Regions from separate parts of the Intestinimonas butyriciproducens genome, predicted to be linked through region 1. Evidence: riboswitches for the same ligand, from Rfam matches in the RefSeq annotation. Region 1 holds a riboswitch; the other holds the start of a gene.
What was found. A riboswitch is a leader RNA that binds a small molecule or an ion and turns the genes downstream of it on or off. The one in region 1 is predicted to bind cobalamin.

Region 1 (12,176 bases):
CGGCGGGGTAGGAGGCGGTGGTCTTGCCGTCCTCCACCACGGCGTAGCCCTCCGTCCACAAGCCGCCATACTGCCAGGTCCCCAGACCCACCAGCAGCTTCCCGTCGGGGGAGGCGCCGACCAGGGCGCCGGGCAGGTCCTCCAGCTTGGTCCAGGCGCCGTCGTCATAGCGGTAGGAGGAATACTGAGCCCATGTATCTTGGTTGGTGGCATAGGCGGCGCCGTCCTCCCCCTGGAAGAAGGCGGTGAAGTGGTAGTCGTGGTTCGTCCATTCGGCGCCGTCCCAGTGGGCGCGCCCGGTCCACACGTCGTCCCCGTCCAGCACCAGGACGGGGTAGTCCCAGTCGTCGCCGGGCCAGCTCACCGTGGTGGGCATCTGGGAGCCCTCCACCGTGATCCAGCTTCCCTGGGCGGCGTCGTACCGGCGCAGCTCATAGGTGCGGTCGGCACCGCCCCAATCGTTGAGCTGCGCCACCTTCACAAAGGCGGTCAGGGTCTCCGCGTCGGGCCCCCCCACTCCCAGGACGTAGGAGCAGTAGGAGGAGTTGTCCCCGCCGTTGCCCAGGTCCTCCAGGCCGGCCATGGGGACCAGGTCGGTCTTGCCGCCGTAGTCCAGCTTGAACACGCCGCCGAGACCGGCGGCGTAGAGGGCGGGCTGCCCGGTCTGCCGGTCCACGAAGGCCGCCACATCAGTGAAGGCGGGGTGGTTGATGGCGGAGCCGGCGGAGGTGCGGTACGCCTGGGGGGAGGAGAGCCAGGTGAGGTCCAGCGCGTCCACAGCGGCGGTCTTCACGGCCATGGTGTCATAGTGCTTTTCAAACCCGTCGGTCCAGGCCACGGCGGTGATCCGCTCCACCCCCTGGGGCCACACCGCCACGGAAATGGTACTGCCCAGCCCAGACTCTCCGCTGTCCTCCTGGCCCAGGAGGGCGGCGGTCCCGGCCTCCACGGCGGCCTGATCCCCGGCGTACACCGCCAAATGGCTGTTTGGCAAACGATAAATAGAAGTGTTGCTCGCGATCTGGACAGACACGGTGGCGCGGGTCCCCGCATAGATGGGGAGGTCCCCGGCGTCGGAGCCATAGTTCCCCCCCCAGCCGGCCCCTGTGATGGCCACGCCGGTGACCTGCTTGGGAGCGTAATAGGCGGTGTAGGCCGCGTCCCCGTCCAGGGTCACCTCCACTATCTGGTTGGTCAGCCGGTACACCGGGTCGTCCTGGGCATAGCCGTCCCGGTTCCAGCACTGGAAGGTATAGCCCATTTCGCCGTCGGAGGCGGACAGCCTCCAGGTGTCTTCGCGCAACTGCTTCGCCGACACGGTCCCCGCCTCCGCCGGGGAGGCGGACACGGTGGGAGTATGGCTCTTCCGGAAATAGGCGGTGTAGCGCGCATCCTGGGTCAGCGCCGGGGTGGTATAGGGGTTCTCCCGGATCTGATACACCGGGTCGTCGGGATATGCGTCGTAGGCTCCGTTCCGCCAGTAGTCAAAGGAGTACCCCTCGCCGGGCGTGGCCCGGAGGGTATAGACGTCGGTTCCCGTAACGGTGGCGGAGACAGAGCCCTTGACCGAGTCATCGGGCGCTGCGGTGAGAGAATATTGGCTCGTCATAAAGGTGGGGGTGATCTTGACGGTCTGGCCGCCCTTACCCCAATAGGCTTCCCCAAATATTCTTGATACACCGCGAGGGATCCAGTGGAGAGTGAAGACGTTGCCCTCGACACTACAGAGTTGATAGGAATTAGATGATACGGATGTCGTCTTTTTATAATACAGAGTCTGTTTGCCTGTCGAATCATCCGTCAGCAGATAGTTTTCGAAGTCATCCAGGCCGGTGACAGACACACGCCACTCCTTCACTGTCTGGGTGGTAAAGGTGAGTTGCGAATTACCAGGAGAAAGACTATCCCCGGTCGACAGAAAGAATTCGTTTTTCTGGCCGGGGGTGATGGAGATCGGAGTAAATGAGTTCGAACCAGAGGGCCTATATTGAAGTCCATTGTCGACCTCACCGGTATAGCCGGTCAGGTCGATGACAAACTTGATTTGCTCGCTTGTAGGCTCCTGGGCCCAGGCGGTGGGGGCGCACAGGGACAGGAGCAGGGTCAGGGCCAGGAACAGGGACAGCAGTCGCCTTTTCATCAATTCCTTCACCTCTCTCTAGAATATGGGAAAATCCGTCGCCGGGGCGGTCGACCGCCCCGGCGACGGTCCCTGGGATTATTTCACCACGTACAGGTGATTCTTATCGTTGCCAAAGACGAGGTAGCCGTTGTCACAGGCCATGCCGCCCAGGGCGTAGGTGTCGCCTCTGGTGGACCACACCGAAGCGCCGGCGCTGCCGTTGTAGCTGTAGCAGTAGCCCGCGCCGGAGCCGGAGTTGGTGTTGAAGTACAGGTAGTCGGTGCCGGTGCCGGCGCCCTGGACCAGGATGGAGCTCTGGACCGGGAAGCCGGAGGCCACCGTGGCCACGGTATGGCTCCCGCTGGCGCCGACGCACTGAACGCCGCCGGCACTGAAGCCGGAGTAGTAGCCCACGTAGATGCGGTCGCCCACCTTGGTGGGGGTGGAGGTGGAGGTGCCGCCCAGGGAGGCCTTCCAACTGATGGCGGGGGCGCCGCTGCTGCCGATGGTGCAGCACCAGAGGTATTTGCCCTGGCTGGTGAAGTACAGCTTGCCGCCGTCCAGCATGACGGTGGACCGGATGTTGCCCACGTCGGACGCGCCGTCCGTGTCGGTAGCCAGGTTCAGGCTGGTGCTCTGAATATCCGTGTCGGAGGTGGTCCCGAAGCCGCTTCCCACCGGGCGGTAGTACAGATAGCCGCCGTCGCCGCCGAAGTAGATGTAGCTGCCGGACACCACGGCCCCGGCCCAGTAGAAGCCCTTGGCGATGGAGGACACGGACTGTACGTTGTCGGTGTCATTCAGAGCCACCTGGTAGTAGCGGCCCGGCGCCGTGGCGCCCTCGATGGTGCCGTTGCCGACCCAGGTGCCGAAGTAGAGATAATCGTCATAGATGGTCAGCGGGGTGTTGATCTGGCCCGTGCTCACCGAAACGACCAGCGATTTTGCGCCGTTACTGGTGTCCACGGCGTAGACCTCGCCGCCGTTGGTGGCCACATACACTTTGCCTCCATAGAGGACCGGGGTGGAGAGCTGGAAGCCGGAGGCGCTCCCAAGCTGTACGTCCCATTCCTTTGCGGCGGCATAGATCGCGTCGCCGCTGCTCCCAGTGTTGCTGATCGCCGTACCGCAATTGAATTTTGCCAGGTGGGAGCCGGCCGCATGTCCGTCATAGAGCACATAGGCGTAGGTCACGCCGTCCACGGTTTCCATCACGGGCACGGTGTCCACGCCGTCCCAGCCGCTGTTCGCGTTAAGCAGGTTGATTTCTGCGACTGTGGGGGACGAGGTGGGCGCGCCGCTGACCACGCTGTTGTGGTTGGCGTTCCCGCCGTAGACGGGCCAGGAGCTGGTGGAGGAGGCGAGGGCGCTGGTGGCCAGCATAGCCAGGGTGGCGCCCAGGGCGAGGACTTTTCTCAGGTTCAGTTTCGTTTGCATGTTACCCTTCCTTTCACATACATATATTTTGGGAACGGGATCGCAGTTGATCTGTGGGCATGTCTCCTTTCTCTATTGAATTTGCAAGGCGCACCGGCGCTCCGGCGGCCCCTAGAAAGCCGCGGGCCACGCCCGAAAAATAGAAAACGGCCGCGACGAATGTACTTCCATTCGTCACGGCCGTTTGTTCCCGTAGACAATCTCCGCACCCGCACAACGCGGACGCGGTCTCGAACACTGTAGGTCTACCGGCTTATGCTTCCGGGCCCCGGCACAGGGGCCCACGTCTGCTGCTCCACCTTCTCGGGGTCCCCCCAATGGCCGGCTCACGCCGCGAACAACAGCCTCATGCACACACGGATACGGAATAGCTCCGGAGTCTCACCGAAATTCCCTCATCCCTGCGCCTGCCCGGGTCCCAGGCGCAGGGGCACAATGCACGTTATAAAGTTGTAAGGTTATTTCTGGATTTCTGTCGCCTTTTATTATACAACGTAACCCTTAAAAGTCAAGGGGGATGTCCCATTTTTACAAAATCCACAAAATCTCGAAAGATGACGGACGACGTGCGTTTTTGCCGCGGGCATAAAAAAGCCGGAGCAAAGCGAACTTTGCTCCGGCGTGGTGCGCGAGGCGGGAGTCGAACCCGCACGTCCTTGCGAACACTGGCACCTGAAGCCAGCGAGTCTACCAATTCCACCACTCGCGCAAGTGGTTTTGCGCCGTTCAGCGCAAGAAATATACTACCATAGGATGTCCCCGGTGTCAACACTTTTTTCGCTGTTTTTTTGCGTGCGGGAGAAAAAATTGAGTTGACAAACAGGGCCAAACGCAATATAATAATCAGGCAGCTTGTTGAGTTGCTGTGATCTGCGGCTGTGCTGGAACTGGTAGACTGGCAAGCTTGAGGTGCTTGTGTCCGTATGGGCGTGCGGGTTCGACTCCCGCCAGCCGCACCACGTCGGAGCAAAGTGAACTTTGCTCCGACGTTTTTTTGCCTATGGCAAAAAAACGTCATCCGCCCGCTCCTCTGCTCCCCCTTTCCCAATCACGAACGCTGCGCCGGGTTGTGAGCGGAGCGGCGCCATATCGCCGCTCGAACCAACAACAAAACAAGAAGTGAGGCACGACGTTTTGTCGTGCCGTTTCCTTGCGCTCCGGGCCGCAGGATGGGGGGAGTTTGTTTTTACCGGCTTATGGGAAAAATGAATAGCCTGAACGCGGCGCAGCCATACTATGCGGGAACCTGAGACCTGGCTGAAAAGCGCGGGCCCGCTCAAACGCCGGGACGGCTGCGCCCTGGCGGCGGGCATGGTTTCAGGATTTCAGAACAGGCCGTTAAAACAAGGAGGCAGAGTAAGAGATGAAGGTCATGATAGATCGGGATGGGTGCATCAGCTGCGGGCTGTGCGCCGGGACCTGCCCGGAGGTTTTTCAGATGGCGGACGACGGACTGGCGGAGGTATACCGCGCGCCGACCGGGGAGAATGAGGAGCAGGTCAGGATGGCGGCCGACGGATGCCCGGTGGCCGTTATCCACATCGAGGACTGAGGGCGGTCAGACACCGGAAGCCGATCACGGCGCCGGAACAGGATATGGACCCGATCCTCCACCTGCGGGGAAAAAGATAAAAATTTTGTGAAATATAAAACTTTTGCTTGCCCAACGACCGTGGAGCGGATATACTGATATCCGTTGACATAATCGAGAGGGTGAGCGGAGTTTGGCGAGGCGTCTACTGAAAAAGAAACGGCGAAAGGCCTCCGGGGTGCGGCGGCTTGGTCGGGCGCTGTACCGGACCGCCGTGGCTGTCTCCGTCCTCATCGTGGTGTTTTTCTGCGGGTTCAAGGCCCTGGTCCGCCCGCCGGAACAGGCGGCGCCTCCGACCACCTCAATCCCTTCCCGTGCCCCGGCTTCCGACGATCCGGACACGCCGGAGGATGAAAGCGCGGCCACCCCCACACCCGTGCCCCTGGTGCGCAAGGAGGGCTTCTATACCTTTCTGCTGGCCGCCACCGACGTGGGGGGCGGAAACACCGACACCATCATGGTGGCGGCCTACGACACAGCGGAGCAGAAGGTGGGCGTGGTCTCCATCCCCAGAGATACCCTGGTAGACCGCAGCTTTCCGAAGATCAACGCCGTCTATGGCTCCGGCGGGATCGAGGCCCTGAAAGAGACGGTCTCCGATCTCATAGGCATCCCCATCGACCACTATATGACGGTGAACATCAGGGCATTCAAGGCCCTGGTGGATGCGGTGGGGGGCATTGATTTCTACGTCCCCTGCGATATGGATTATGATGATTCCACCCCCGACCAGGAGCTCTACATCCACTACAAGGAGGGGATGCAGCATCTCAACGGCCAGCAGGCCCTGGAGGTGGTCCGTTTTCGCCACAACAATGACGGCAGCGGCTACACCGATGTGGGCCGGACCCAGACTCAGCAGAAGATGCTCACCGCCATTGCAAAAAAAGTCCTCTCCTGGTCCAGCCTGAGCCTCTTCAATAACTTTGTGGATATTTTCACCCAGAACGTAAAGACAGATCTGTCGGCCACGGATATCGCCTGGTTTGCCACCCAGGCAGTGGGTGTGGACTTCGGCACCGGGGTCTCCACCGGCACCCTGCCCGGCAACGGAGACGCGCGCTATAACGGCGTATCCTGGTGCTATCAGTTGGATCGGGAGGGATGCCTGGAGATATTCAACGAGCTCCTGAATCCCTACACCACCGAGATCACCCTGGATATGACCAACATGTTTCAGGTAAAATAGGAATCAACAGCGTGAGCGCCGCAGAATAAAAATTCTGCGGCGCTCATTTCTCATTTCTGGTTTGATGCTGCTTGGATCAGGCGGCCTGGAAAAGCAGGGAGAGACGGCGGGTGCTCCGCCCGGCGGGCCGTCGTCAGGAGTCTCTCCGGAAAAGCTCTGTGGAGAGATAGCGCTCCCCGGTGTCCGGCAGGACGACGACGATGGTCTTTCCGGCATTCTCAGGCCGTGCGGCCAGGAGCGCGGCCGCACGTGCGGCCGCACCGGAGGAGATGCCCACCAGCAGCCCTTCGGTCCTCACCAAGGCCCTTCCGGCCTCCAGCGCCTCCGCGCTGGGGATGGTGAGGACCTCGTCCACCAGCGACAGATCCAGGACCTTGGGCACAAAGCCGGCGCCGATGCCCTGGATCTTGTGGGGGCCGGCCTTCCCGCCGGAGAGGACGGGGGATTCGGCGGGCTCTACCGCCACCAGGCGGATGCCGGGCTTCTGCTCCTTCAGGAAGCGGCCTGCGCCGGTGAGGGTGCCGCCGGTTCCCACGCCCGCCACCAGGATATCCACGGTCCCGTCGGTGTCCCGCCAGATCTCAGGCCCGGTGGTCTCATAGTGGGCGGTGGCGTTGGCGGGGTTGTCAAACTGGCCGGGCATCCAGGCCGACGGCAGGGTGGTGAGCAGTTCGTTCGCCTTGGCGATGGCGCCCTTCATGCCCTCGGCGCCGGGGGTGAGCACCAGTTCAGCTCCCAGGGCGGCCAAGAGGTTCCGCCGCTCCAGGCTCATGGTCTCCGGCATGGTGAGGATGATGCGGTAGCCCCGGATGGCCGCAATGTAGGAAAGACCTACGCCGGTGTTCCCGCTGGTGGGCTCCACGATGACGGTGTCCGGCTTCAGAAGGCCTCTGGCCTCGGCGTCACGGATCATATAGAGGGCCGCCCGGTCCTTGGCGGAGGAGAGGGGATTGAAGGACTCCAGCTTGGCCAGGATGTGGGCGCCGGGGGCGTAACGGTCCAGGGCAAGCAGGGGGGTGTTGCCGATCAGATCGGTGAGCACAGGGGCGATTTTCATAGTATTCCCTCCAATTTAGTATGATTTTTGGTGTTGGGAAAACCCGTCCGCAGGGCGGGCGGGTCCTCCCATGGGGATTTGATCAGAATACGGCGACCACGGCGCCGTCATAGGTGTCATTAATGAAGTCCTTGACCTCCTGGCTGGTCATGGCCGCAGCCAGGGCCTGGATGGCGGGATCATTCTCACGGCCCTCCTCGACGGCGAGCACATTGACATAGGCGGAGGCGGCTTCACCGTCGGCGGCCTCGATGGCCACGGCGTCGGAGACCTTCAGGCCGGCGTCGATGGCGTAGTTGCCGTTGATGACGGCCATGTCCACGTCGGCCAGGCGCACGGGGAGCTGACTGGCTTCCAGCTCAACGATGTCCAGGTTCTTGGGGTTCTCCGCGATGTCGGCCTTGGTGGCGGTGATGCCGGCGCCCTCCTTGAGGGTGATGAGCCCCTCCTGCTCCAGCAGCAGCAGGGCGCGGGCCTCGTTGGTGGTGTCGTTGGGCACGGCGATCTGGGCGCCGTCGGCCAGGTCGGAGATGGAGGAGGTCTTACCCGCGTAGAGTCCGAAGGGCTCATAGTGGATCTCGGCCGCGCTCACCAGGTGGGTGCCATCGCTCTCGTTGAACTCATTCATGTAGGTGATGTGCTGGAAGTAGTTGGCGTCCAGGGAGCCGTCCTCCACGGCCAGGTTGGGCTGGATATAGTCGTTGAACTCCACGATCTCCAGGGTAATGCCCTGCTGCGCCAGCAGGTCTTTCACCACTTCCAGAATCTCGGCGTGGGGGGCGGGGGTGGCGCCCACCTTCAGCACGGTGCCATCTAGGGGATTGGTCTCGGCGGGAGCAGTGGTGTCCACAGGTGCGGTGGTGTCGGCAGGGGCGGGCGTACTGGCGGCGTTGCCGCCGCAGCCGGCCAACAGGCCGCAGGCCAGAGCGCCGGTGAGGAGCAGAGAGACGAGCTTTTTCATGTTTCATTCTCCTATTCTTATGATACATTTTGAACCATGAGAACCAGGGTATATCGCCGGCAAGGGACAAAAAAACGCCCTCGATGCCACTGCATCAAGGACGAGAGCATTTCGCTTCGTGGTACCACCTTGTTTCGCCCGGACCTCACGGCCGGGGCCTTGGAGCGTACAGGAGAATCCGATACGCCTGCGCTATGACGGGCGCCCCCGTCGCAGCCTTATGTACGCCGGTACACTCGGTGCGCGGCTCCGAGACCATGTTCAGCGCGGCCTTCCATACCCCTTCCCACCAGCCGGGGCTCTCTGTGACGTATCTCCGCACGTACTCTTCTCTTCATTGCCTTTGTCAGCGATATTCCATTGTCTCCGGGTTGCATTTAGTTTACCCCGGAGAAGCGGCTCTGTCAATGGTGCATTTAATCAAAAAGGCGGGTTTGACAAAGCGAGGACTTTGTCAGACCCGCCAATTCCTTTACATCGCGCCGGGGATGTGCCGGTCATTTTTGATCTTTTTCCCGGCCTCCTTGAGTCCGCGCTTTTTCCCCTTGGGCGTGATGCGCTTGTCCAGACGGACCGCCATGCGGGTGCCCACGGACTGGAAGATCTGCACCAGCACCACCAGGACGATGACCGCCACATAGAGAACGATATACATGCGCCGCTGGTAGCCCAGGTTGAGGGCCATGGAGCCCAGACCACCGCCGCCGATGGCACCGGCCATGGCGCCGTAACTGAGGATGGTGATGAAGGCGGTGGTAAAGCCGGAAATGAGGGAAGGACGGCTCTCCGGGATCATCACCTTGGAAATGATCTGGAAGGGGGAGCAGCCCATGGATTGGGCGGCCTCCACCACACCCTTGTCCACCTCGCGGATGGAGGCCTCCACCAGCCGGGCCACGAAGGGGAAGGCGGCCACGATGAGGGGGATGATGGTGGCCACGGTGCCGATGCTGGTACCGATGATCAACCGGGACAGGGGAATGACCAGGACCATCAGGATGAGGAAGGGGACCGAGCGCAGGATGTTGATGATGAAATTGAGGACGGTCATCACCGGGCGGGGCAGGGGCATGACGCCGCCCTCCTCGCCGGCCACCATCAGCACACCCAGCGGCAGGCCGATGACATAGGCGAACAGGGTGGAGACCACCGTCATATACATGGTCTCCCAGACGGCGAAGAGCAGCCCGGTGTCCGGCGCCAGAAGGCGCTGGACCTCGGGGTTGTTGAGCAGCTCATGCATGGTAGTCCGGCACCTCCTCCACGGTCACGTCTTTCTGCGCCATGAGATAGCTCATGGCCCTGGCGGCCTCGCCCTTGTCTGCGGGCAGGCCCAGCAGCATGGTGCCGAAGGCCTTGCCGCCCACGTTGCGGGTGTCGGCTCCCAGAATATTCACCTTCACACCGCAGTCGATGGCCAGGGAGGCGATGAGCGGCTCGTAGGAGGAGCCGCCGTTGAAGGCCACACGGACCACGCCCGACGCGGGAAACTGATCGATGTGGGCCCCTTCGGGATAGACCAGCCTTCGCCCGGCCTCGGTCTTGGGATTGGAGAAGATATCCTCCACCGTGCCGGTCTCCACCATATGTCCGTGGTCCAAAATGGCCACGTGGGTACAGATCTCCTCCACCACGGCCATCTCGTGGGTGATGATGATGACGGTGATACCCAGGCGCTTGTTGATGTCCTGGATGAGGCGCAGGATGGAGCGGGTGGTGGTGGGGTCTAGGGCGGAGGTAGCCTCGTCGCACAGCAGGACCTTGGGGTCGGAGGCCAGGGCGCGGGCGATGGCAATGCGTTGCTTCTGGCCGCCGGAGAGCTGGGCGGGATAGGCGTCCGCCTTGTCGGGAAGTCCCACCACGTCCAGGAGTTCCAGCGCCCGCTTTTTGGCTTCGGCCGCGGGGACACCGGCGATCTCCATGGGGAAGCAGATGTTTTTGAGGCAGGTGCGCTGCATGAGCAGATTGAACTGCTGGAAGATCATGCTGATGGACCGGCGCATCTCCAGAAGCGCCCGGGCGGACAGGGCGGTCATGTCCTGGCCGTCGATGATCACATGGCCGGAGGTGGGCTTCTCCAGCAGGTTGATGCACCGGACCAGCGTGGATTTGCCGGCGCCGCTCATGCCCACGATGCCGAAGATGTCCCCGGTCTGGACGGTGAGGCTCACATCCTCCAGGGCGTGAAACTCACCCTCGCCGGTGGAGAAGGTTTTGGACAGGTGTTTGAGTTCGATCACAGGGCCGTTCCCCCTTATTCTCTCTCTGAAAGGTGCCGGAACGGAGCGCAGAGCGCGCCCCGCGGGAATTTTACACCAGCAAAGAAGAAAATTCACGTACAAATTATTGTATGTCATACGGGGGAAAGTGTCAAGGAGAAAAGGGCGGGGGCGGGTCTCAGTGACAACAGCAGCCCTCGCCGTCCTCACAGGCCAGCTTACAGGCCTCCGGCACCTCCAGCCCCTGCTTTTGGTAGTAGTCGGCCAGAGCCGCCTTGATGGCCTCCTCAGCCAGCACGGAGCAGTGCATCTTGTAGGCGGGCAGGCCGCCCAGCGCCTCGGCCACGGCGGCGTTGGTGAGGCCCAGGGCCTCCTCCACCCGCTTGCCCTTGATGAGCTCGGTGGCCATGGAGGAGGTGGCGATGGCGGAGCCGCAGCCAAAGGTCTTGAACTTTACGTCAGTAATGACGCCGTCATCGATCTTCAGATACATCTTCATGATGTCGCCGCACTTGGGGTTGCCCACCTGACCCACCCCGTCGGCATGTTCGATCTCACCCACATTGCGGGGATGTTCAAAGTGGTCCATGACCTTTTCTGTATAAAGCATAAGAAATTCTCCTTTCGTCGTTTACAGGTTCCAGACGGGCTTCTGCTGGGCCTTGTCCCACACGGGGGACATATTCCGGAGGTATTCCACCACCTCGGGGACAGCCTGGAGGAGGTAGTCCACGTCCTCGTCGGTGTTCTCCTCTCCCAGGGAGAGGCGCAGGGAGCCGTGGGCCACCTCATGGGGCAGGCCGATGGCCAGCAGGACATGGGAGGGATCCAGGGAGGCGGAGGAACAGGCTGAGCCGGAGGAGGCGCAGATGCCCTTGGCATCCAGATGGAGAAGGAGCGCCTCGCCTTCCACGCCCTCAAAGACAAAGGACGCGGTGCCGGGCAGGCGATGCACCGGATCGCCGGTGAGGCGGGAGCAGGGCAGCCGGGTGAGGCCCTCGATCAGCCGGTCCCGCCGGGCGGCGAGCAGGACGGAGCGGGCCTCCAGCCCGTCCACCGCCTCTCTCAGCGCGGCGGCCAGGCCCACGGCGCCGGCCACATTTTCCGTACCGGAGCGGCGGCCCTTCTCCTGCCCGCCGCCGTGGATGAGGGGCGGCAGGCGCAGGCCCCTGCGGACATACAGCGCGCCCACGCCCCTGGGGCCGTGGAATTTATGGCCGGAGAGGGAGAGCATATCACAGTTCCAGGCGGATACGTCCACGGGAATGTGTCCGACCGCCTGAACGGCGTCGGTATGGAAGAGCACACCGGCCTCCCGGGCGATGGCGCCGATTTCGGCGATGGGCTCGATGGTGCCGATCTCGTTATTGGCGGCCATGACGGTGATGAGGATGGTGTCGGGGCGGATGGCCGCCTTTACCGCCTGAGGGTCCACACGGCCCAGGGAATCCACCGGCAGGTAGGTGACCGAAAAGCCCAAGGCCTTTTCCAGGTGCTCCAGGGTGTGCAGGATGGCGTGATGCTCAATGGCGGAGGTGATGATGTGCCTGCCCTTGCCGCCCCGGAGCTCGGCCACGGCCTTGAGGGCCCAGTTGTCGCT
Region 2 (12,176 bases), 580 kb from region 1:
AACCCCGGCGGGCACAGTCTTCGGCGGGCTCACCCACCGCCATCTCCCCCGCCAGCCACCGCTGGTAGAGAGGATCGTTCTTGAGCTCCTCGTGATTCTTCCCCTCAAAAGGGCCGAAGTCGGTCTCCCGCAGATCGTCCACAACCGTGTGTTCCACCCCCGGCCACAGCAGTTCCGCCGTCCTGCGGCAGCGGAGCATGGGACTGATATAGAGGTGCTCCACCGTGGGCAGCAGCGGTGCAGTCTCGCGGGCCAGCGTCTCCCCCTCGGGCGCCAAGGGTACATCCAGCCGCCCCACAAAGCGCTTTTCCTTGTTTCCCTGGGTCACACTGTGCCGTACCAGGATCACTTCCATGCCCCTTCCCCCTTCAACACCATACTCAGTCCGCAGAAGATGCGCTCCACCCGGTCTGCCCGCCGGGCCAGCACACAGCACAGGCGTCCCACTGCCTCTCGCCAGCTCCGCTCTCCAGGATCGATGGGCACCACCCCACAGCCCACCTCGTCACAAAGGATGACCACGTCCGGGTTATCCTCGAGGACTGTGTCCAGCTTTTCCTCCAGGTTTTCGTCCGGATGTTCCCGTATCCAAGACTCCAGGCCGACAAAAATCGGTTTTCTTCTTGCCGCCTCAGGGTCACGGGCCACATCCTCCGGGCCGCACCCTGTCTTTTCTATGGCATAAGCCAGCTTGCCCTGGCCTGTACCGCCGATGAGCAAAATCATAACAGCACCTCGATCCGCTGGGCCAGTACTACCTGGAGCACCATAGCGCATTCACAGATCTGGAGAAAAAATCCCGCCAGATCCCCGGTGACACCTCCAAACTGCCGTGTAGACATGACCCTATAGTAGAGAAAGGACAGCAGCGCCCCAGCCACCGTGAATGCTCCGGCCCACAGGTCCAGCCACAGCATTCCGGCGCAGCAGCCGATTACCCACAGCACCAACACCACCCGCGCCCGCTTGGCGTCCATGGGCTGCGTAAAGGTTGCCAGCAGACCGCTCCCACGGGCGTTGGGCCAGGAGCAGGCCGCCAGGCCGGACAGGCTGCGGGACAGCGCTGGCCCCAGGCACAGAACCCAGAACGTGCCGCCGGCCGGCTCCGCTTCGCACCATACCGCAAAGAAGGTGATGAGATACAGGCAGCAACAGATGATCGCAAAGGCTCCTGTGTGGGAGTCCTTTAATATTTCCAGCTTTTTTTCTCTGGGCTGGTGGGAGCCCAGCGCGTCGGCCGTGTCACAGAAGCCGTCCAAGTGGATGGCCCCGCTCACCGCCACGGGCAGCAGCAACGCCCCAGCGGCCCGGAGCCAGGGTCCGATATCCAACAGTGCGCACAGCTCCAGCCACAACCCCAGAAGCAGACCGATCACCACCCCCACCACTGGAAAAAAGCACAGCGCCCAGGAGAGACTCTTTCGATCCCACTCCACCTGAGGCACTGGGAGCTTGGAGTACATCGCCACCGCAATCCAAAGAGATCGCATCACATCCTACTCCCCCTTCCAGCAGACAGGTATGCCGCAGACCACCTCATAGACCCTGTCCGCCTGGGCCGCGATGACCCGATTGAGTTGGGCGAGGCAAGCCAGGTATGCCGCCGTCTCCGGATCATAGCAGACTCCGTCGGAAAAAAGTTCATTGGTGACCACCACGACAGTGGATGACCGATCCCGCAGCTTCCGTATCCCTGTGAGCACCCTCTCAGGGACTCCCGCCCGGTCGCCGCCGTCGAACCACTCGTTGGCCGCGAGGTTGGAAAGGTCCTCCAGCAGCACCACCGCCCCTTCGGGGACCGGCATCTCTCCGAGGCGGACCGGCCGCTCCACCGTGCGGAATCCCTTTCCTGCCCGCATGGCCCGATGCCGCTCCACCCGCTTCCGGCTCTCAGCATCCCAAACCTGCATTGTGGCCACATAGATCCGCTCTCCCGCCTGGGTGCGGACCACCAGTTCCTCGGCATACCGTGATTTTCCGCTTGCCGAGCCGCCGCTGACCAAAATAAGCATCGCCGTTCTCCGCCCCGTCTCCGCTTTATGTCAGCGGTTGATATGCCTCGATGTTCGTGGCCTCAAAGGTACACATCTCCCGGTAGACCGCAAGCCCCATGTCCAGCAGCGGCATAACGGCCACCGCCCCGGTCCCCTCACCCAGACACATGCCCGCGTAGAGGAACGGAGTGAGCCCCAGCGCCTCCAGCACCAGCTTTCCGGCCGGCTCATTCGATGCGTGGCTGCCCAGCATGTAGTCCTTTACCCCCGGACACAGGCTGGCCGCCACCAGCGCAGCCGCAGAGGAAATAAACCCGTCCACGAGCACGGGAATATGGTGATAGGCGCCCCCCAGGAATACTCCGGCAAGCCCGGCGATATCCAACCCGCCCACCTTATGCAGAACATCAAGACCATCCGCCGGATCGGGGCGGTTCACGGCGATGGCGGTCTCGATGGCCCTGATCTTCAGGCGGAGCCCCTCTGTAGAGAGCCCGGCGCCCCTGCCTGTCACGTCTGCCGGCTCCTGACGCAGCAAGACAGAGACGACGGCGCTGGAGGTGGTGGTGTTTCCAATGCCCATCTCTCCGGTGGCCAGCAGCCGATAGCCCTGTTTCTTGAGCTCGCCCACCAACTCCACCCCCGTCAGGATGGCCCGCTCCGCCTCTTCACGTGTCATGGCCGGACCTTGGGTCATATTGGCTGTTCCCCGCCGGATATTTTTCTGGCGGATCTTCCCGCCCTTTACCGGGCGGGCGACACCAATGTCCACAGGAATCACATCGGCGCCCGCCACGTGAGACATCCGGCACACGGAGGTGTCCCCGGTGGACATGTTTTCCGTGACAAGCGCCGTGACCTCCTGCCCTGTCTGGGTGACGCCCTCCTCTACCACGCCGTTGTCGGCGCACATGACCACCACAGCCCGCTTGGAGATATCTATGTAAGGGCTTCCTGTCATTCCGGCGATCCGGATGACATCCGTCTCCAACATGCCCAGGCTGTTCAGCGGGTGAGCGACGGCATCCCACCGGCGCTTCGCCTCCGCCATGGCTCGTTGCTCTGCGGGCGCGATCTGCGTGAGGATATCCTCTAATCTCATTGCAATTCCTCCCTATATCTGACACAGGCCGCGGTAAATCGCCGGGCGGCCTCGGGTCTGGATGCAAAATGGAAATGCGGGAATCCGGCATAGAGACGGGCCGAAGTGTGGACACAGTCCCACTTGCGGTCCGATTGGGGCTTTCGTGCTATAAATCCCGCCCCGGGGTCTGTGCTCTCCCAATAGTGGAATTCATGCCCAGGCAGGGTCTCTCCCGCACGGCAGAGTAGATTGTCTTTCTCCGCTGTCAGCGTCACATATCCAAACCGCCCCATTCTGTCGGTGCGGTACGCCCGGGCCTCCAGCACATTGGCCATAGGGTAGCTCTCCCCGTCGCTGCCCTCCATGCTCTGATGCAGATAGAGGAATCCGCCGCACTCAGCCACACAGGGCATCCCGCCCAGCACGGCTTTTCGCACCGCCTTTCGCATGGCGATGTTCTCTGAAAGACGTCTGGCATACAGCTCCGGGTATCCCCCCCCCAGGTAAAGCCCGCAGGCCCCAGCAGGAAGCGCAGTATCCTCCATGGGGGAAAACTCCACCAGCTCAGCGCCCTGCCGCCGCAGTTCCGCCAGGCCGTCTTCATAATAAAAGCAAAACGCGTTATCTCTGGCCAAAGCCACCACTGGAGGAGTCCCCGCGATTTTCACCGGTTTTTCCGGCGTATACGTGAGATCCGGCGCAGCGCCGGAAAGGGCCAGGAGGCCGTCTATATCCAGCGTTTTTTCCGCCTGTTCCGCCAACCTCCGCAGCTTTTCCCGCAGATCTCCCACCTCGGCGGCCGTGATCAGGCCCAGATGGCGGCTCTCCAGCGCACACTCCGACATGAGGGGCAGGTACCCAAACACTGGGATCCCGACCTCCTCCTCCACACATGCTTTGAGGCGCGGGTACAGCATGGGGGAGCAGCGATTCAGGATCACGCCCCGAATCCCACTGTCAGGCCGGAATTCCGCCAGTCCCTTTACCAGGGCGGCCGCAGAGAGGGCCCGCCCTCTGGCGTCCGCCACCAGTATCGCCGGCGTCCCCGTGGTTCGTGCCAGATCATAGGCGCCTGCGTCACTGCTCATTCCGATGCCGTCATAATAACCCATGACTCCCTCGACCACGGCCAGACTGCTTCCCGCCGTGTTCTCCGCAAGCAGTCGACATGTCGTGTCCGCCCCCAGGAAAAACAGATCCAAGTTCCGGGATTTTGCCCCAATGATCTCACTATGGAACATGGGATCGATGTAGTCAGGTCCGCATTTAAAGGCAACTGGCCGCATTCCGCGGTCTACCAGCGCCTGGAGAATAGCGCAGGTCACCGTGGTCTTACCTCCTCCGCTGGCGGGGGCACAGAGGAGGAGCCGAGGCGTCTTACTCACCGGGCCGCCCCTCCCCGCTGATGATCCATACCGGATTCTGGGCGTTCATCATGTGGTAGCGGCCCACCTCCCGCGTCTTGGTGACGGCAACCTGGAGCACATCGACGCCGGAGAGGCCCAGAGTCCGGAAGCACCGTACCGCCTCGGCCAGCGTCTCCAGGGTGATAGCATTGACCACCACCCGCGCGGCGGGGTTCTTTTCGAATACAACGCGCAGGATCGCCTCCATATCTCCGGAGGTCCCCCCCAGAAACACCCGGTCCGGTGCCGGCAGTCCGTCTAGGACTTCAGGGGCTGTCCCGGGTACGACGTGGAGGTTGGAGACCCCAAATTGCTCCTTGTTCCTGCGGAGCAGCTCCAGCGCGTCCGCTTTCTTCTCTATGGCATACACCCGTCCGGCCGGAAGGGCGAGTCCTCCCTCCACCGAGACCGAGCCGGTGCCCGCGCCCACATCCCAGAGGACGTGGTGGGCGCATAGTCTCAGTTTGGAAAGGGAGATGGTGCGGACCTCCTCCTTGGTCATGGGGGCATCTCCCCGGAGAAACGCGTCGTCCGGAATGCCGGAGTTGGAAACGCCCCGGAAAACAGGGCTGGGATTCCGGCACAGCAGTACGGCCAAATCCGAGAACTCCAGCTCCGCCAGCTCCGCGGCCGTGCCGGTAACGATACGCTCTTCCGCATAGGAGAGGTTCTCCCCCACGGAGATCTCCACCCAGTCCATGCCCCATTCGGCAATGGCCCGGCATACATCCTGGGCCTTGGTCTTTCCGCCGGTGAGAAGGAAGGTCTTGGCGTGGCTTTGCACCTCGCCAGCCGCATTGAGTATACGTCCGTGGGCGCTGGCCACATGGGCGTCCTGCCAGGATGTCTTCAGCTTGGTGCATAGGTAGGCCAGGGAGCTGATACCAGGGAGGCTCTCCACCTCGTATCCCTCCAGCAGCGGCCACAGATTTTTGGCACCGCTGTAAAAGCCCACATCCCCGGAGAGCAGTACCCCCACCGGACTCTCGCCGCAGGTCTCAATATAGGCAAGGATGTCCGCCGCCGCAATGAGCGGCACACAATTCTTTCCCTTCTGATAGGGCTCCAGCAGGCGGGGGGCCCCGACCAGCACAGGGCAGGCTTCAATCGCCCGTTCCGCCTCTGCTGTCAGCGTGGCGGGGTTCCCCATTCCCACGCCGATCAGGCATACTTTTGGTTTCACCGCAGCGCCTCCTTGAAATCCGTTTTTAACTCTTCCAAGCTCCTTCCTGTCTCCTGACAGGGCCTCTCCACCACCACGAGGGCGCAGCCAGCTTCCCGTGCGGCCTCCTCCTTGTCCCAAAAGCCGCCGGCCCCGCCCGACGCCTTGGTCACAAGCGCCCCAATCCCATACTGGCGGATAATCGCTAGGTTCAGCTCCTTGGAAAAGGGCCCCTGCATACACAGAACATGCGCGGGCGAAAACCCCAGCTCCAGACAGCGCCCCAGAGAGTCCAGGCTGGGCAGTACCCGTGGAAAGCAGCGCTCCCGCAGCCCCGGCACGGCAAAGGGGGCAAGCTCCTTGCTCCCGGTGGTGAGCAGAATGCCGCCCTCAACCGCTGTGAGCCGCTCCGCCGCTCCTGCCAGGTCCGACACGCAGATCCAGTCCCCCTCGACCGCGCCATCCCGCAGGAGGCGCTGATAAGGAAGCCCGGCGTTTTCTGCCGCAGTCCGGAGATTTCGGGTGACCTCCACGGCATAGGGATGTGTGGCATCCACCACCCGTTCAAAGCGCCCCTCCCTCATCAGCCCCTCCATGCCGGATCGGTCCAGCCGGCCGGTATGGACACGGATGCGGGGATCACTGGGAATCAGAGAGGCTCCATATCCCGTAGCCACACAGAGCGTAACGCCCACGCCCTCTCCCGCCAGCCATTCCGCAAGCTCACGTCCCTCAGAAGTGCCTCCGAACAGCAGAATATGCATGGGTGTTTCCCCTCTCCTTCCGCTCAATTCTCCCGCTGGAGGTAGCCACGCGGCGTTACCATCTTCCCATTCAGCACCCGAGTCTGGCCGCTGCCAATAAAGACCGTGGTGAACATATCCACCTTCGTGTCCCGCAGCGCCGCCAGCGTCGTAAGCACGGCGCACTCTCCCTCCCGGCCGATGTTCTGCACAAAGCCGCAGACCGTGTCCGGCGCCTTTCCCGCCGCAAGCAGGATATCGCAGGCACGCCTCAAATGGTCCGGCCGGCTGTGGCTCGCCGGATTGTAGAGGCAGAGCACAAAATCCGCCTGGGCCGCACAGATGAGCCGCCGCTCGATTTTTTCCCACGGCGTAAGGAGGTCCGACAGGGATACCACCGCGAAGTCGTGGGTCAGCGGGGCACCCAGCACAGCGGCTCCGCCGCAGGCGGCGGTAATGCCCGGAACAACCTCGATCTCGATGGGGGGATATTCCTGAGCCACCTCATAGACCAGTGCGGCCATACCATAAATGCCGGAGTCGCCGGAGCACACCATGGCCACATCCTTTCCAGCCACAGCCTCCTCTACCGCCGCGCGGCAGCGGTCCACCTCTTTGCGCATACCGGTAGAGCGCATCTCTTTGTGGGAAAACTCCTCCCGAATCAGCTCGATATATGCGGTATAACCTATGATCAGTTCGGCCTGTTCCAGCGCCTCCCGCGCCCGACCAGTCAGGTCCCGGCCCGCGCCGGGGCCCAAACCCACTACGGTCACTCTCATGCGCTCTCTCCTTCCAATGATATCACAAGGGGCTCACGGCTCACCGCTACGGTAACGCCTCCCCCAGCCTGCTTCCTGACGACCAGTTCACCGCCCGCCCGGACAGCGGCACGCTCACAGACATTGTCCACGCCCGTGACGCCCCGAACAAATTCCGAAGGCGTGAATTCACCGGAAATCTCCGCCAGTTCCTGTGGAGTAAAGGTCCGCAGAGGCAGTCCCCACTGCCGGCAAAAGGCCAGCAGTCCCGCCTCCTCTTTTTTGAGGTCAATGGTACATACCTGCCTGACCGCCTTCGATGAAAGCCGGTGAGCACACAGCACCTCCCCCACCGCTCTGGCGATGGCCTCCGCCGTCACGCCGCGGCGGCATCCGATCCCCAGATTCAACACCCTGGGGATCAGTCTCAGCGTCATAGGAAAGGGCGCGGCTGCATCGTCCAGCGTGATGGCAAACCCCAGCTCCGCTGCCCCCTCCATCACCCCATCCGGCAACTCCCCTTGTATAGGAAAATCACTTTTCAGTCCCACTGGTTTACCGCTCAGTAGGGCCGCCGAAATACACTTTGCCGCCTCTTTCCCGTCAAGGAAAAAACCTTGCTCCCTTGCCCACTGATCCACGGCAAATTTTCCATTTACATCCGTGGCAGTGGACACAGCCGCCCTGCCGCCGGTCATCGCCGCCACAGTCCTGGCAAGGTCGTTTGCTCCTCCCACATGTCCGGAGAGGAGCGGCACCGCGAACTGCCCTGCCTCATCCACCGAGACAACGGCGGGATCGGTGAACTTGTCCCTCACATAGGAAGCAATGGCCCGGACCGCGATGCCGCTGGCACCGATGAAGAGGATTCCCTCGCAGTCGGCAAAGCGTTCTCCCGTCCATGCGCCCAGGTTCTCGTAAGTCGGGAACGCCAAATTCAGCCGTGCGGGAACCGCTATCATGCAGCTGTTTCCCAGTCCCGTCAATTTCTCCGCCAGCGCCTGGGCCAGTGCCGCCCCCCGCGCGGTAAAGGCGGTGAGCGCCAGTCTCACGATTCACTCCCCACCCGGTAGCCGTGGGTAAATCCGGGATCATAGAGCTTGGAGCGCTCATACTGGCCGCCCAGGAAGCCCCCCACGGTAATAAGGGCCGTCTTGGTAACCTGGTTTTCTTTTGCCGTCCGGGCCAGGGTGGAAACCGTGCAGCGGTATACCCGCTGTTCCGGCCAGGTGGCCTTATAGACAATCGCGGCCGGGGTATCGGGTCCATATCCGCCCTCCATCAGCTCTCTCTCCACATCTTCGAGGAGTCCTGTGGAGAGGAACAGCACCATCGTGCAGCCATGCGAGGCCATTTTAGACAGCTTTTCCCTTTCGGGGACCGGTGTCCGGCCTGCCATCCGTGTGATAATGACGCTTTGCGAAACCTCCGGAAGGGTATATTCCGCCTCCAGCGCGGCCGCCGCACCGGAAAAAGAGGATACGCCCGGTGTTACGTCATAGGCGATCTCCAGCTCGTCCAAGCGGTCCATCTGCTCCCGGATGGCCCCATAAAGAGAGGGGTCTCCGGTGTGGAGCCGAACGGTGGTGCCTCCGGATGCCTCCGTGGCCTTCATCACATCTATCACATCCTCCAGGGTCATGGAGGCACTGTCATAGATGGCACAGTTCTCTTTCTTGTTCTCCAGAAGCGCCGGATTTACCAGAGAGCCGGCATAGATGATCACATCCGCTTCCCGCAGAAGCCGTGCGCCGCGGACAGTGATGAGGTCCGCGGCTCCGGGGCCCGCGCCAATAAAGTGGATCATAGTTTCCTCTTCCTTTCCGTTTGAAATGGTCTCAGTCCGGGGCGTGGAGCGCGGCCAGCCGCTCCGCTCCCGGCGTCCGGCCCAGTATCCCATGCTTGTTGGAGAAAAAAATGGCCTCGATGTCCATATCCTCTCCCGCCCGTGCCTTGAGCCTCTGGTCCAGTGCACCGGCCAGGGATGCCATTACAGGCTCCCGCAGTCCGGCGCGGTCCAGAATATCAACTGCTTCGTCTGTGGTGATGGCCAGAAACACCGCCTCCACAACAGTACGGTCCCCACCGCACAGGGCTGTATGCGCCGCCAGGGTCTCCCGCCTGGCATCGGATACCCTGGAGTGCGTATTCATGTTTCCCGCCGCAGCCTTGCACAGCTTGCCCAGATGGCCCACCAGCAGAAAGCTGCGAAATCCCAACCCTGCTGCGTGATCAATGGCCTCTCCAATATAGTTGGAGCAGGTGGCCCAGTGGTCCAGCGACAGGTGGAGAACTTCCCTTGAAAAATGTTCGCCGTAATTACCAGGAGTCACCACGATGTCTCCCACCCCCGCCGCAGCCTGCACGTCCAGCTCCAGACGCAGGGAATCTATAAGTGCGGCTTCACTCATAGGCCGCACAATGCCGGAGGTCCCCAGGATAGAAATGCCCCCTGTGATCCCCAGCCGGGGATTAAAGGTCCTTTTTGCCAATTTCTCCCCTGCCGGGACGGAGATCTCCACCCGGAGCCCCTCGGAGTACCCCGCCTTCCGGCGTACTTCCTCCATCTGGCGAAGGATCATTTCCCGGGGCACATGATTGATGGCCGCCTCGCCTACCGGCTGGTCCAGTCCGGGCCGGGTGACCCGCCCTACGCCCACCCCGCCTTCGATGGTGACTTCGCGGGCTTTCGTCTTTTCCACCTTGGCAAAAACCAAGGTGCCATGGGTGGCGTCCGGGTCATCTCCCCCGTCCTTCCGGACCGCACAGGAGGCCCATCCGCATCCCGACGCCGGCTCTAAGAGCTCGGCTTCCACAGGGATGCCGGCGGGCGTCTCCACCCGGACCAGAGCGGGCATCTCCCCTGTGAGCAGAAGCTCCGCCGCCCCCCGTGCCGCGGCGGCGGCACAGGTACCGGTCGTATACCCGCAGCGGAGACGGCCGCGGCCAACGGAGATATAGTGTTCAAAGGTGCCCATACGCCGCCTCCCGACAAAAAATGGTCCCTCTCCGGGCGGAGAGGGACCATGAAAATGGGCATGGCACTGCCGCTCTCCACCTAAGAGTCATGCTTGTGTATTCCGCACGGCAGGTCTCCTGGCTTGCGCTTCTCCCTCGGGCGTCCCTTCTCGGCAATCGATCATTACCAATGGGCTTTTGTACGCCGTCGTCCACGCTTACAGTAGAGGTAAGACTGCGCCGGTCTTTCACCGGACTTCCCTTTTCAGCAGCTGCGTCGCTGCACCAATGCGATACTCCGTATTTTGTTTTCCTATCTATTATAACAAGTAACCCGCAGGAAGTAAAGGCATTCTTCTCCACCTGTCCCTCCCATTTTTCCGTCCCTCCATCAGAGTCCCCGGCTCCACTCCGGCCGCATCCCGGTACCGCTCTCCAGCGCTTGGTCCAGACGGGATAGAAAGTATGCACGGTCTTCGGGCAGGCCTCCCTTCAGAGGCACGTAATTGGAGGCATGGTCGCAGGTAAAGTGGAGCGGGTCCACCGCCAGCTTTTCAATGAGCAATCGTGCCTCCCGCAGGGTATCCCGCGCCGTGGCCGCCTGAAATCTTCCCGCTCTCCATTCCTGATAGAGATCTGTGCCCGGATACAGCGTCAGCGTCAGCGCCGAGAGATGCCTGGGGCGCATCTCATTGATCATGGCCGCAGTATCCAGAATATGCCGCCGCCCAGCCTCACCAGGGCCGGCCAGACCCAGGATCACCATGACCCAGAGGTCAAAGCCCGCCTCCCTGAGACGGATTCCCGCCTCCAGCATCTGCCGCGCGTCCGCCCCTTTTTTGACCGCGTGCAGAAGCGCGTCGCTTCCGCTCTCCACTCCCAGATAGGCACGGGTCAGCCCGGCCTTCCGCAGGGTTTTCAGTTCTTCCGGTGTTTTGGAAAGCGTGCTCAGCGGCCCAGCATACGTGGTCACCTTCTCCAGGGATGGGAAGGCGTCATAAAGGGCGTCCAGAATCGAAAGCAGTTCCTCCGTTTTCATGATGATCGCATCTCCGTCACAGAGGAACACCCGACGAAGGTCCCCATAGCAGGCTTTTGCCATGCGGATATCCTCCAGGATATCCGGCAAAGGGCGGATATGGAACCGTTTCCCCCGATACATCCGGCAAAACGTACAGGTGTTGTGAGAACACCCCACCGTGGTCTGCAGGAGATAGCTCTTCCACTCTCCGGGCGGACGGTAGATATCACCTTCATAGCGCATATTCAGCCCTCCGTCAGCGCCTTGAGGGCTGCACAGAGGGCGTCCATCTCATCGTCCGTCCCGACACTGATGCGCAGATAGTTGCCGATACGGGGCCGGTCAAACCAGCGCACCAGGATCCCCTGCTCCCGCAGCCCGTCCAACAGCGCCTTTCCGGTGCGTTTCGGATGGCTGACAAACAGGAAGTTTGCCTTGGACTCCAGGACAGCAAACCCCATTGCACGCAGCCGCTCCTCCGTCCGCTCCCGGGTGCGGATTACGCGTTCTCTCATCTCCTCAAAGTAGGGCCCATCCTCCAGCGCCGCCACGGCTCCCGCCTGCGCCAGACGGTCCACTGTATAGGAGTTGATGGAGTCCCGCACACAACAGAGCCCGGCGATCAGATTCGGACTGCCCAGCGCATAGCCCACCCGCAGTCCGGCCAACGCGCGGCTTTTGGAGAGCGTGCGCACGACCACCAGATTGTCATACTCCTTCAGCAATGTGTCGGCCGATACGCCGCCGAAGTCCACATAGGCCTCGTCCACCAGCACAACCACATCCCGATGCTCCTCCAGCACCCGCCGGATATCCTCCAGATCCACCGACCGGCCTGTAGGAGCGTTGGGATTGGCGATGACCACGCCGCCGCAGTTTTCAGCCTTGCAGAACCGCTCCACCGGAAGAGAAAAATCCTCATCCAGCGGGATCTGCCAGGCTTTGAGCCCAAAATAGTCGGTATAAACAGCATAAAACGTGTAGGTGATATCCGCAAAAAGAATCGGACGCTCCGGATCAAAGAAAGCCTGAAAGCAAAAAGCCAGG

Region 2: another riboswitch for cobalamin. It lies ahead of cbiD (cobalt-precorrin-5B (C(1))-methyltransferase CbiD); the one in region 1 lies ahead of SRB521_RS11770 (outer membrane protein assembly factor BamB family protein).

Annotation. Positions count from the first base shown of each region.
Region 1 covers NZ_CP011524.1:2,358,575-2,370,750, reverse strand. Annotated here, with positions in the region: gene SRB521_RS11775 (S-layer homology domain-containing protein) at 1-2,140, opposite strand, end outside; gene SRB521_RS11770 (outer membrane protein assembly factor BamB family protein) at 2,219-3,559, opposite strand; cobalamin riboswitch at 3,781-4,012, opposite strand; tRNA gene SRB521_RS11765 (tRNA-Leu) at 4,182-4,268, opposite strand; tRNA gene SRB521_RS11760 (tRNA-Leu) at 4,432-4,518, shown strand; gene SRB521_RS11755 (ferredoxin) at 4,923-5,111, shown strand; gene SRB521_RS11750 (LCP family protein) at 5,284-6,339, shown strand; gene cysK (cysteine synthase A) at 6,473-7,396, opposite strand; gene SRB521_RS11740 (MetQ/NlpA family ABC transporter substrate-binding protein) at 7,479-8,357, opposite strand; gene SRB521_RS11735 (methionine ABC transporter permease) at 8,830-9,600, opposite strand; gene SRB521_RS11730 (methionine ABC transporter ATP-binding protein) at 9,593-10,597, opposite strand; gene nifU (Fe-S cluster assembly scaffold protein NifU) at 10,755-11,186, opposite strand; gene nifS (cysteine desulfurase NifS) at 11,208-12,176, opposite strand, start outside.
Region 2 covers NZ_CP011524.1:1,782,972-1,795,147, forward strand. Annotated here, with positions in the region: gene SRB521_RS09015 (histidine phosphatase family protein) at 1-355, opposite strand, end outside; gene SRB521_RS09020 (bifunctional adenosylcobinamide kinase/adenosylcobinamide-phosphate guanylyltransferase) at 346-726, opposite strand; gene SRB521_RS09025 (adenosylcobinamide-GDP ribazoletransferase) at 723-1,490, opposite strand; gene SRB521_RS09030 (bifunctional adenosylcobinamide kinase/adenosylcobinamide-phosphate guanylyltransferase) at 1,497-2,012, opposite strand; gene cobT (nicotinate-nucleotide--dimethylbenzimidazole phosphoribosyltransferase) at 2,038-3,096, opposite strand; gene SRB521_RS09040 (cobyrinic acid a,c-diamide synthase CobB) at 3,093-4,463, opposite strand; gene cbiE (precorrin-6y C5,15-methyltransferase (decarboxylating) subunit CbiE) at 4,456-5,667, opposite strand; gene cobK (precorrin-6A reductase) at 5,664-6,410, opposite strand; gene cobJ (precorrin-3B C(17)-methyltransferase) at 6,434-7,171, opposite strand; gene SRB521_RS09060 (cobalt-precorrin 5A hydrolase) at 7,168-8,202, opposite strand; gene cobM (precorrin-4 C(11)-methyltransferase) at 8,199-8,957, opposite strand; gene cbiD (cobalt-precorrin-5B (C(1))-methyltransferase CbiD) at 8,989-10,128, opposite strand; cobalamin riboswitch at 10,220-10,414, opposite strand; gene SRB521_RS09075 (B12-binding domain-containing radical SAM protein) at 10,500-11,372, opposite strand; gene hisC (histidinol-phosphate transaminase) at 11,375-12,176, opposite strand, start outside.